One region of the Paraburkholderia caribensis genome, then DNA from elsewhere that is predicted to be linked to it. Evidence: riboswitches for the same ligand, from Rfam matches in the RefSeq annotation. Region 1 holds a riboswitch; the other holds the start of a gene.

Evidence for each region. Region 1 has a riboswitch for fluoride ahead of C2L66_RS40380 (voltage-gated chloride channel family protein). Riboswitches for the same ligand answer to the same signal wherever they lie in the genome.
Region 2: another riboswitch for fluoride. It lies ahead of crcB (fluoride efflux transporter CrcB); the one in region 1 lies ahead of C2L66_RS40380 (voltage-gated chloride channel family protein).

What each region holds. Positions count from the first base shown of each region.
Region 1 covers NZ_CP026104.1:407,213-411,627, forward strand. The annotation lists gene C2L66_RS40370 (trifunctional serine/threonine-protein kinase/ATP-binding protein/sensor histidine kinase) at 1-382, shown strand, start outside; gene C2L66_RS40375 (alpha/beta fold hydrolase) at 821-1,618, opposite strand; fluoride riboswitch at 2,056-2,126, shown strand; gene C2L66_RS40380 (voltage-gated chloride channel family protein) at 2,207-3,583, shown strand; gene C2L66_RS40385 (hypothetical protein) at 3,580-3,981, shown strand; gene crcB (fluoride efflux transporter CrcB) at 3,985-4,374, shown strand; gene C2L66_RS40395 (DUF190 domain-containing protein) at 4,388-4,415, shown strand, end outside.
Region 2 covers NZ_CP026101.1:2,173,933-2,178,347, forward strand. The annotation lists gene C2L66_RS09640 (sensor histidine kinase) at 1-374, opposite strand, end outside; gene C2L66_RS09650 (ammonium transporter) at 831-2,033, shown strand; fluoride riboswitch at 2,147-2,207, shown strand; gene crcB (fluoride efflux transporter CrcB) at 2,282-2,662, shown strand; gene C2L66_RS41590 (hypothetical protein) at 2,765-3,193, shown strand; gene C2L66_RS09665 (hypothetical protein) at 3,207-3,479, shown strand; gene C2L66_RS42345 (hypothetical protein) at 3,539-4,159, opposite strand; gene C2L66_RS09675 (CHAD domain-containing protein) at 4,241-4,415, opposite strand, start outside.

The sequences.
Region 1 (4,415 bases):
GGAACTATCCGACGATTTACCATTGATCCAAGGAGACCGCGTCCAACTGCAACAGGTACTACTGAACCTGATTATCAACGCGCTGGAGGCAATGACCTTCGCTAGCGACGGCATACGGGACTTGCAGATCCAGACGCAGCACGCCGATTCGGACTGCGTGCTTGTGAGCGTGCGTGATTCAGGACCTGGGTTTGCTCTCGATAACACCGAGCAGGTTTTCGCGCCCTTCTATACCTCGAAGCCCACTGGCTTGGGTATGGGATTGTCGATCTCCCGCTCCATCATCGACGCGCATGGCGGCCGGTTATGGGCGAGTTCGAACCAGCCCCGAGGTGCCGCGGTGCAATTTACAGTGCCAGCCTGTTTAACATCGCCGTCGTGATTGACGCTTCACCATGATGGTGTCGACAAAATTTGCACGTGCGTCACGCAGCGCTGGGTCGATCCCGGTGTCGAAGTGCCCGCCGGAAAAATTCCACTCTAACCCGTCGCATAACGCCTAGTTCGCACAGGACATAGCTCGACCTGTCGCAGGGTTTATTGCTCGGCACATCCTGCCATAGGCCGAAGTTTCTGCCGAGGCCTGACTCCGATGGGCGGCTGCGATAGCTAATGGCTCCTGTAAACGGGGAAGCGGTCATTGAGGCCACGAACTTCCATCTTACGCGAACGGCAACTATTGGCCGACTATTGCCCGATGAGAATTGCGGGTCGCGTGCCTCGCCGTCGATGGCCATGATCGGCAGCACCCGACCCGGTGCGGACAATCCAGGCCCGTGCCTGAATATGTCCGTTTCCGGCTTTCCTGCGGCCAGTCAAGTCAGGTGGTACTGCGTTTCAAGAAGCCTTCGATAACGGTTGCGAAATATGGCGGGCACTCCTGCATCGGGTAATGACCGCAGTTGGGGATAACTTGCAGTTCTGCGTTCGGATGCCATGCGAGAAAAGTGCGCGCCATTGCCTCCGAATCCAGTCCGGGATCCTTATCACCGACGATGACCAAATACGGTGTTTCAAGACCCCGAACGTCATCGACGAAGTCCGCCGTGACGAGCATTTCGAGGTATCTGGCCCGGCTGTCAGGTGAGACTGTGTCGCGGCTTTGTCGGGCCTTGCGTTCAGCCCACGAATCGGACAGTCCTCCGGTGACGAAGCGAAACAACCTCCGAAGGGCATCGTCGTCTTGCATGGTGCTGGCAAAGAAAGCCAGTGCATCAGGACTCAACCGATTTCCAGCTGCGGAAACGGGACATACGGCGATCGCGCTTATGACGCGGGACGGCGCGTCCGCCGAAATACGTTGCGTGACCATTCCGGTCATCGAGTGGCCGACGATATGGAAGTGCGTCCAACCCAGTCGGTCAGCGAGCATGAGGCAATCGGCTGCAATCTCCTCGACCGTGAATTCACCGTCCAGGTTGATGGATTGCCCGTAGCCGCGCAAATCGACGAAAACGTAGCTAAACGAATGGCCATCGAGCCAAGGCATGACTGCATCGTAGCTGGAATGGTCGCCGAGCCAGTCGTGCATGACCAGCACGCGAATTGGACCATTGCCATACTGCACATATCCGAGACCGGCATCCGAGCCAGATCGGATTTCAAGAGAGGCTTTCATTCCAGGGTTCCATTTTGGTTGCAGGAACCAAAACGAAACGCCCTCCCGGCGGACCGGGAGGGCGTTTTGAAAGTGAGGCCATCCTATCAATCTCCGGAGCATGGGTCAATAGGCGAGCGCGCGACGGGCGCGTGACCGGAGTACGGACATCAAGCGCCGCTCCGGCATGCGCGTTGGCCCCGCTCGAACGACCGCATCTGGCCGATCCCGGCAGTTCGAAGCTCGCCGATGATCGCGCGTCGCCGAGCGGCCCCCCCAAATTCCGTAGCCGACCCACAGCAGCCCTTCGCCGAACATTCAATGCAATGGCCGCTAGCGGATTTCAAACGGACCGTCAGGAAACACCGTTACCGCGAATCGCGGCGCAATTCAGATCTTCCCCGGCTGAATCAGGGAAGAGAGACGGTTGTTCGCTGTCATCGGATGCTATATAGTCCGAGTTGATTGGAGATGGCGTTCCTCCTTTAACCATCGCGCTAACGGCGCGGTTAATGACGCCTACAGTTACCTGACTATCGTCGGGACTGTAGGCGCTCGCGCCCACATCCTTTTCGTTGGTCAGGCCAAGCAACATCGCGCACATGACCAATGCACAAACTCAAACGCTTTGAACAACTCGAACTGTTGCCTTATCTGGGCAAGTGGTTTCTGATCGCCTGCGTCGCCGCGGCTCTCGCAGGTAGCGCCTCCGCCTTTTTCCTCATTTCCCTCGATAGCGCAACCGCGTGGCGCGAGGCTCACCGCTGGGCGATCTGGCTGCTGCCCGTGGCGGGCTTCGCCGTGGGCTGGCTGTACCACCTGCTGGGTAAGCCAGTCATTGCGGGCAACAACCTGATCATCGACGAAATCCACGATCCGAAGAAGGTCGTACCACTGCGCATGGTGCCGCTCGTGCTCGGCGGCACGATCGTCTCGCATCTGTTCGGTGCGTCGGTCGGACGGGAGGGCACGGCCGTGCAGATGGGCGCAGCACTCGCGGACCAGCTGACCCATGCGTTCCGCCTCGAACGTGAAGATCGTCGCATCCTGCTGATGATCGGCATGAGCGCAGGATTCGCGTCGGTGTTCGGCACACCGCTGGCCGGTGCAGTGTTCGGACTCGAGGTGCTGGCAATCGGACGCATGCGTTATGACGCGCTCTTCCCTTGCATCGTGGCAGGCATCGTCGCCGATCAGGTCTGTCTGGCATGGGGCGTCCATCACGTCCACTATGCGGTCGGCACGATCGCGCCGATCAGCGCATGGAGCGTCGTTGCTGTCGTGATCGCCGGCATTGCGTTCGGTCTGGTCGGCATGGCATTCGCAACCAGCGCGCACAAGCTCGGCGCGCTGGTGAAGCGCTACATCCCATATGCGCCGTTGCGCCCGTTCGTGGGCGGAATCGTCATAGCGACCGCCGTGTGGGCGCTCGATGCCTATCACTACATTGGCCTCGGCATTCCCGACATCGTTCGCTCGTTTCAGCAGCCGATGCAGCCGTGGGACTTTATCGCAAAGTTCGGCTTTACCGTTGCCTCGCTTGGTACAGGCTTCAAGGGCGGCGAGGTCACGCCGCTGTTCTACATCGGCGCGACCCTCGGCAATGCACTGGCGCCGCTGCTGCATATGCCGTTCGCGCTGATGGCAGCCATCGGCTTCGTTGCGGTGTTCTCCGGGGCCGCAAATACGCCGATCACCACCACGATCATGGCCATGGAGTTGTTCGGCACGGGCATCGGCCCGCTTGCCGCAATCGGCTGCGTGACCGCGTATCTGTTTTCTGGCCATGCGGGCATCTATCACGCGCAGCGCGTCGGGCATGGCAAACATCGCAAACACCGACTGCCGGTGCCAGACGGAATACAGCGTGCCGAACCCGGCGGGTCTCGACCGCAGAAAGCAACAGCGGTGACACTGGTTGCGAATGGCAAGCAGCCGCGTGGGTATATTGATCCGGCAGTGACGGCAGGGGAAAGCGGCCAATGATTCAGCAAAGCAACAACCAGCGCATTGCGGCGCTGCGACTTTACTTCCCGCTTGCGACCCGCGCCCGAGCGACGCGGTTCTGGCATCGCCTCAGCGCACCTGCGCTCGCCCATCACCTGATATCTGTCGCGAAGAGGTCCAATATCATGCAAGCGATGCTGCATCAAATCAGTTCAGGGTATCTGCCTGGAGAGCAGCTTTCTCATCAGCATCCAGAAATCAGCGGAATGCGGCATCCGCAGTGTCTCGAACTGGTCGACACAGAAGAACGCCTGCGTGACTTTATGCGCGAGCACGCCGATGAGCTGCGCAAGGTCCACGCAGTGATGTTCCTCTGCGAACTCCCCGCCGCGCATCAGCTCACTGCGCATGCGCACCCAACGTCAAGCGGAACTTAAATCATGACAGGGGCGTACTCGCTTATCGCCATCAGCATCGGCGCGATGCTAGGCGCACTCGCCCGTTATGGCTTGAGCGTCACGATGAACGCGCTCGTGCCAAACATTCCGATGGGAACGCTCGCGTGCAATCTGATCGCCGCGTATATCGTCGGGTTTGCGATCGCGTTCTTCGGCTCGACGGCAGGTCTGTCTGTTGCGTGGCGCCTTTTCCTAATCACCGGTCTCGCTGGCGGGCTCTCGACATTCTCGACTTTTTCTGCCGAGCTGCTGACCTTGATTCGAGATGGCCGACTCGGGTGGTCGGTCGGCATGCTTGCGCTGCACGTCGGTGGTTCGTTAGTCATGACCGCGCTGGGCATGGCCACGCTTTCCGTAACCCGTCACACCTGAAAAGGAGTCTGCAATGCAAGGCTATCAATTGACGTTTTTCA
Region 2 (4,415 bases), on a different replicon from region 1:
AGGTCCTGCACGCGGTCCGACCATTGGCGGTACATCTGCACGGCCTGGCGGATCTGCGCGGCGCGCTCGACTTGCGTGGGATTGTCGGCGACCAGTTCGGCGAGCCGGTCGATGCGACGGTCGACGTCCATCCAGAACGCCACGGGCGTCGAGGTATCGCGTGTGCCGCTGACGACGGCGCCGCGCAACCGCACCGATTCCAGCAGCACGGGCGCGAGAATGCTGGCTGTCTGCCGCAGCACATCCTCGCTATGCATGCTCCAGCGCTCGGCCTGTTCGGCATCCGACTGCGCCTTGATGAGACCCGACAGCAATGCCAGTTCGAAGACAGCGGGGATCGCAATCAGAAGCAGGCCTTTGGTCGTCAGTCTCATGCGCGCGCCGGGAGAGTCGGAAGCCGGCGGGTCGCGCCGGGGACGGCACATTATGTCGGCGATTGCAGTTCATGACAAAGCGCAACCCGGCGGGCGCGTCGCCAAGCTGGTGCAGGAGGCAGCCGATCGCGGGCGCCGGGCGTGGCGCATGTTCAGGGCGCGTTCCGCCGCGCTGGCGCGCCAATTACCGCGTTATTGATTCGTATGGAAATAGCAAGCAAATCATAGGTATATGCCCGTTTTTGGGATATTTGCATGCCCCGATTTCGCGCTCATGCACACTTAATGTGCCGATATCGCGGCGCGCGTGCCGGGAAGGTGGAGTAATCGAAACGCTTCGAGGCGGCATCGGCCCATTCCAGTGCAGCATCGCACCGACAACACGCGTTAGCGCATCCATTTGGCCCACTTCTTGCATTCGATGCCCGCTTTTTGCGCATCGCAGGAATCAAACGGATGGACAGTCTGAAAACCGGCACCGATACCCTCTTTCTTCTGCTCGGCGCGGCAATGGTGCTCGCGATGCACGCGGGCTTCGCGTTCCTCGAACTGGGTACGGTCCGTAAGAAAAATCAGGTCAATGCGCTGGTGAAGATTCTGGTCGACTTTTCGGTGTCGACGATCGCGTATTTCTTCATCGGCTACACGATCGCTTACGGCGTCCAGTTCTACGGCAGCGCCGAAACGCTCGCCGCGCACAACGGCTATGCGCTGGTGCGCTTCTTCTTCCTGCTGACGTTCGCCGCCGCAATTCCCGCGATCGTGTCGGGCGGCATCGCCGAGCGCTCGAAGTTCAACCCGCAACTGTTCGCGACCTTCGTGCTCGTCGGCTTCATCTACCCGTTCTTCGAGGGGATCGTCTGGAACGGCCACTTCGGCATCCAGACCTGGCTCACGCAGGCGCTCGGCGCGCCGTTCCATGACTTCGCGGGCTCCGTGGTCGTGCACGCGTTCGGTGGCTGGGTCGCGCTGCCTGCCGTGATGCTGCTCGGCGCGCGCCACGGCCGCTACACGCGCGACGGCCGTATCGCCGCGCATCCGCCGTCGAACATTCCGTTTCTCGCGCTCGGCGCGTGGGTGCTGGCCGTCGGCTGGTTCGGCTTCAACGTGATGAGCGCGCAGACGATCGACAAGATCAGCGGCCTCGTCGCCGTCAACTCGCTGATGGCGATGGTCGGCGGCACGCTGACCGCGTGGCTCGCGGGCCGCAACGACCCGGGCTTCACGTATAACGGCCCGCTCGCCGGACTGGTGGCCGTGTGCGCCGGCTCGGACGTCATGCATCCGCTCGGCGCGCTGCTGACGGGCGCCGTGGCGGGCGGGCTGTTCGTCTATATGTTTACGATCGTGCAGAACCGCTGGCGCATCGACGACGTGCTCGGCGTGTGGCCACTGCATGGCCTGTGCGGCGCATGGGGCGGCATCGCGGCGGGGATCTTCGGCCTGCACGCGCTGGGCGGACTGGGCGGCGTGTCGTTCGCGGCCCAGGTGATTGGCACGCTCGGCGGCGTCGGGTTCGCGACGCTCGGCGGCACGCTCGTCTACGGCGTAATCCGGATCACGGTCGGGCTGCGCATCGACCAGGAAAACGAATTCAACGGAGCCGATCTGTCGATCCACAAGATCACGTCGACGCCGGAACGCGAAACGGTCGGCTGACGCACCACTGCAAGCCCGTGGCGTCTGGTGTAACCTCGCGTTTCCGGGGTCGGCACATGCCATCAGGCGCGCCGCCGGTCCTTCGTACCAACGTGCGCGCCGATGTTAGACTGGCGCGCGCCGGAGATGGCATTCTCCTAAACCGCCCTCGTGGCTGATGATGCCTGCTTCGCCCGGACCTGCGGACGTTGCAGCATCACGCCTCGCCGCAGCCCGGTTCGTCGATGTTCGGCTTTCCAGGCTTGCTCATGTATCTGTCCATTCTTGCCGTCGGTATCGGCGGCGCACTCGGTTCGCTGTTTCGCTGGTTTCTCGGTCTGCGCCTCAACGCGCTCTTTCCGGCGTTGCCGCTCGGCACGCTCGCCTCGAATGTGATCGCGGGTTACATCATCGGCGTCGCCGTCGCGTACTTCGGGCGCAATCCGCAGATCGCGCCCGAATGGCGCCTCTTCATCATCACGGGCCTGATGGGCGGCCTGTCGACGTTCTCCACGTTCTCCGCGGAAGTCGTCCAGCACCTGCAGCAAGGCCGCCTCAACTGGGCCGCTGGGGAGATTGCGATTCACGTGGCGGCGTCGGTCGTCATGACCGTGCTCGGCATCGCGACGGTCGCCGTCGTCTCGCGCTGAACGGCACGCGCGCGCACCCCGCGCGACGCGCCCAGCACGACGATGACTGACACCTGCCGTTCATCAAAAGATCATTGCTGAACGCTGCCGCGTGGGCGTCGCGTGGCTGTATCATCGTCGTCATATGCGGCGGACCTCGTGACGGCCCGTCACGCATGCATCGCCGCCGAACGCGCGACGAGCCTTGCATCGTCGCATCGTCGCAAAAAAGGGCTTGGGCCGGACGGCGCGCGCAGCGCCCGCTTCGCGCGCATCCCACGCAAGCCAGCTGGGGACCTCTTGAAGTACAGATATCTTTCGCGTCGTTCGTTGCTTCCTCTGCGGCGCAGCGCAGAGGAGTTGTCGTTTGCGTTTTCCGAGCTGCTCGCGCAGCCGCTGAGCCGGCCCGAAGCAGCCGCACGTTTCGAAACCCTGTGGAACGAAGTCAACGACGCCGCGCAGTCATGCGACGACAGCGATACCGCCTTCAGCTATATCGCGCTGCTGCACAGCATGGACCAGCGTTGGCGGTTCCTGAGATCGATGAACTAGCGGGCAAACAACCGTGTCCTCCGATCCGTCCGATAACGAGCCGACCGATAACGAGCCGACCGGGTCGGCAGCGCGGCCACCCCGCCGCGCCGACGAAATCGAAAAGGACTTTCTGGATCGGCCGACGTCCGGCATTCCGCCCGACGTCGCCCGCGACAAGTTCGAGCGCCTGTGGGATGAGACGAACGCCCTCGCCGCATCGTCGATGATGTCGGCGCAACGCCTTCCGTATATCGCGCTGCTCAAGCGCATGCATACGGCGTTCGTGGAGCGCTATCCGCGCTGAACGGCCGGGCGCGAACGGCTCTCCGGCATCGCGGCGGCACGCGCGGCCGCCACGCGGGGTCATGACTTCGCGGGACGTCCCGTCTTTACCGCTTCGAGTTCCTGAACGGCCGCGATCAGGCGTTTGGCGGGCGACACGGCGAGCAGATTCAGGCCCGCGCGCAGCAGTTCGCTCTTCTTGACGGAAATGCCCGCGTCGAGACAACGCTGCTTGAGTTCGGCGATCTTCGCGTAGTCGGATTTCGGCATGGTGAAGCTGTCGCGGACCACTTTTTCCTTCTCTTTCTTCGCACGCGGCTTTTTTTCGGGAGCGGCGGCGGATGCCGGCGCGGTCTTCGCTGTCTTGACGGCCCTGGCTTCCTTAGGCGCCTTCGCAGGGGTCGCGTTCGCAGCAGAACTTGCACTGCTGGCGGGCTTGACTGCCTTTTCCGTCTTTGCGCTCTTCGCCGCCTTCACAGTGCCCGCGGTCTTCGTCGTCTTCGTCGTCTTCGTGGCCTTCGGGCTCGCGCCTGCCGCTTCCGGCGCAACTACGGGCGCCTGCTCGACCGTCGCTGCCTTCTTCGCTTCCGAAGTCCGTGATGCCTTCACTGCGGGCTTTTTGGTTTCGGCAGCCGGTTCCTTCGCGCTCTTCGGGAAGTGGTAGGCCTTTTTGGTGGGTTCTTTGGTTCGCGGCGTGCTCATCGTGTTTCCTCGTTAACGGTATAAACAGTATATACGGTTTCGCGAATGGTGCCGCCCGCCTGAAGTGATGTGCAGCGCCCGCTATGTTTCGCGCAACAGCTGCACCGCCTCGCGCCGGCGTGCCTTGCGACGCTCCTTCAGAAGCGCAAGCGCCGCGCGCGCCTCGGCTTCGTCGGCGAACAGACCGGTGTTTTCGCGCAACAGCGCAATGCTTGCCGTCACGTCGTTGAGCTCGCCGAAGCACTGCTGCAGTTTC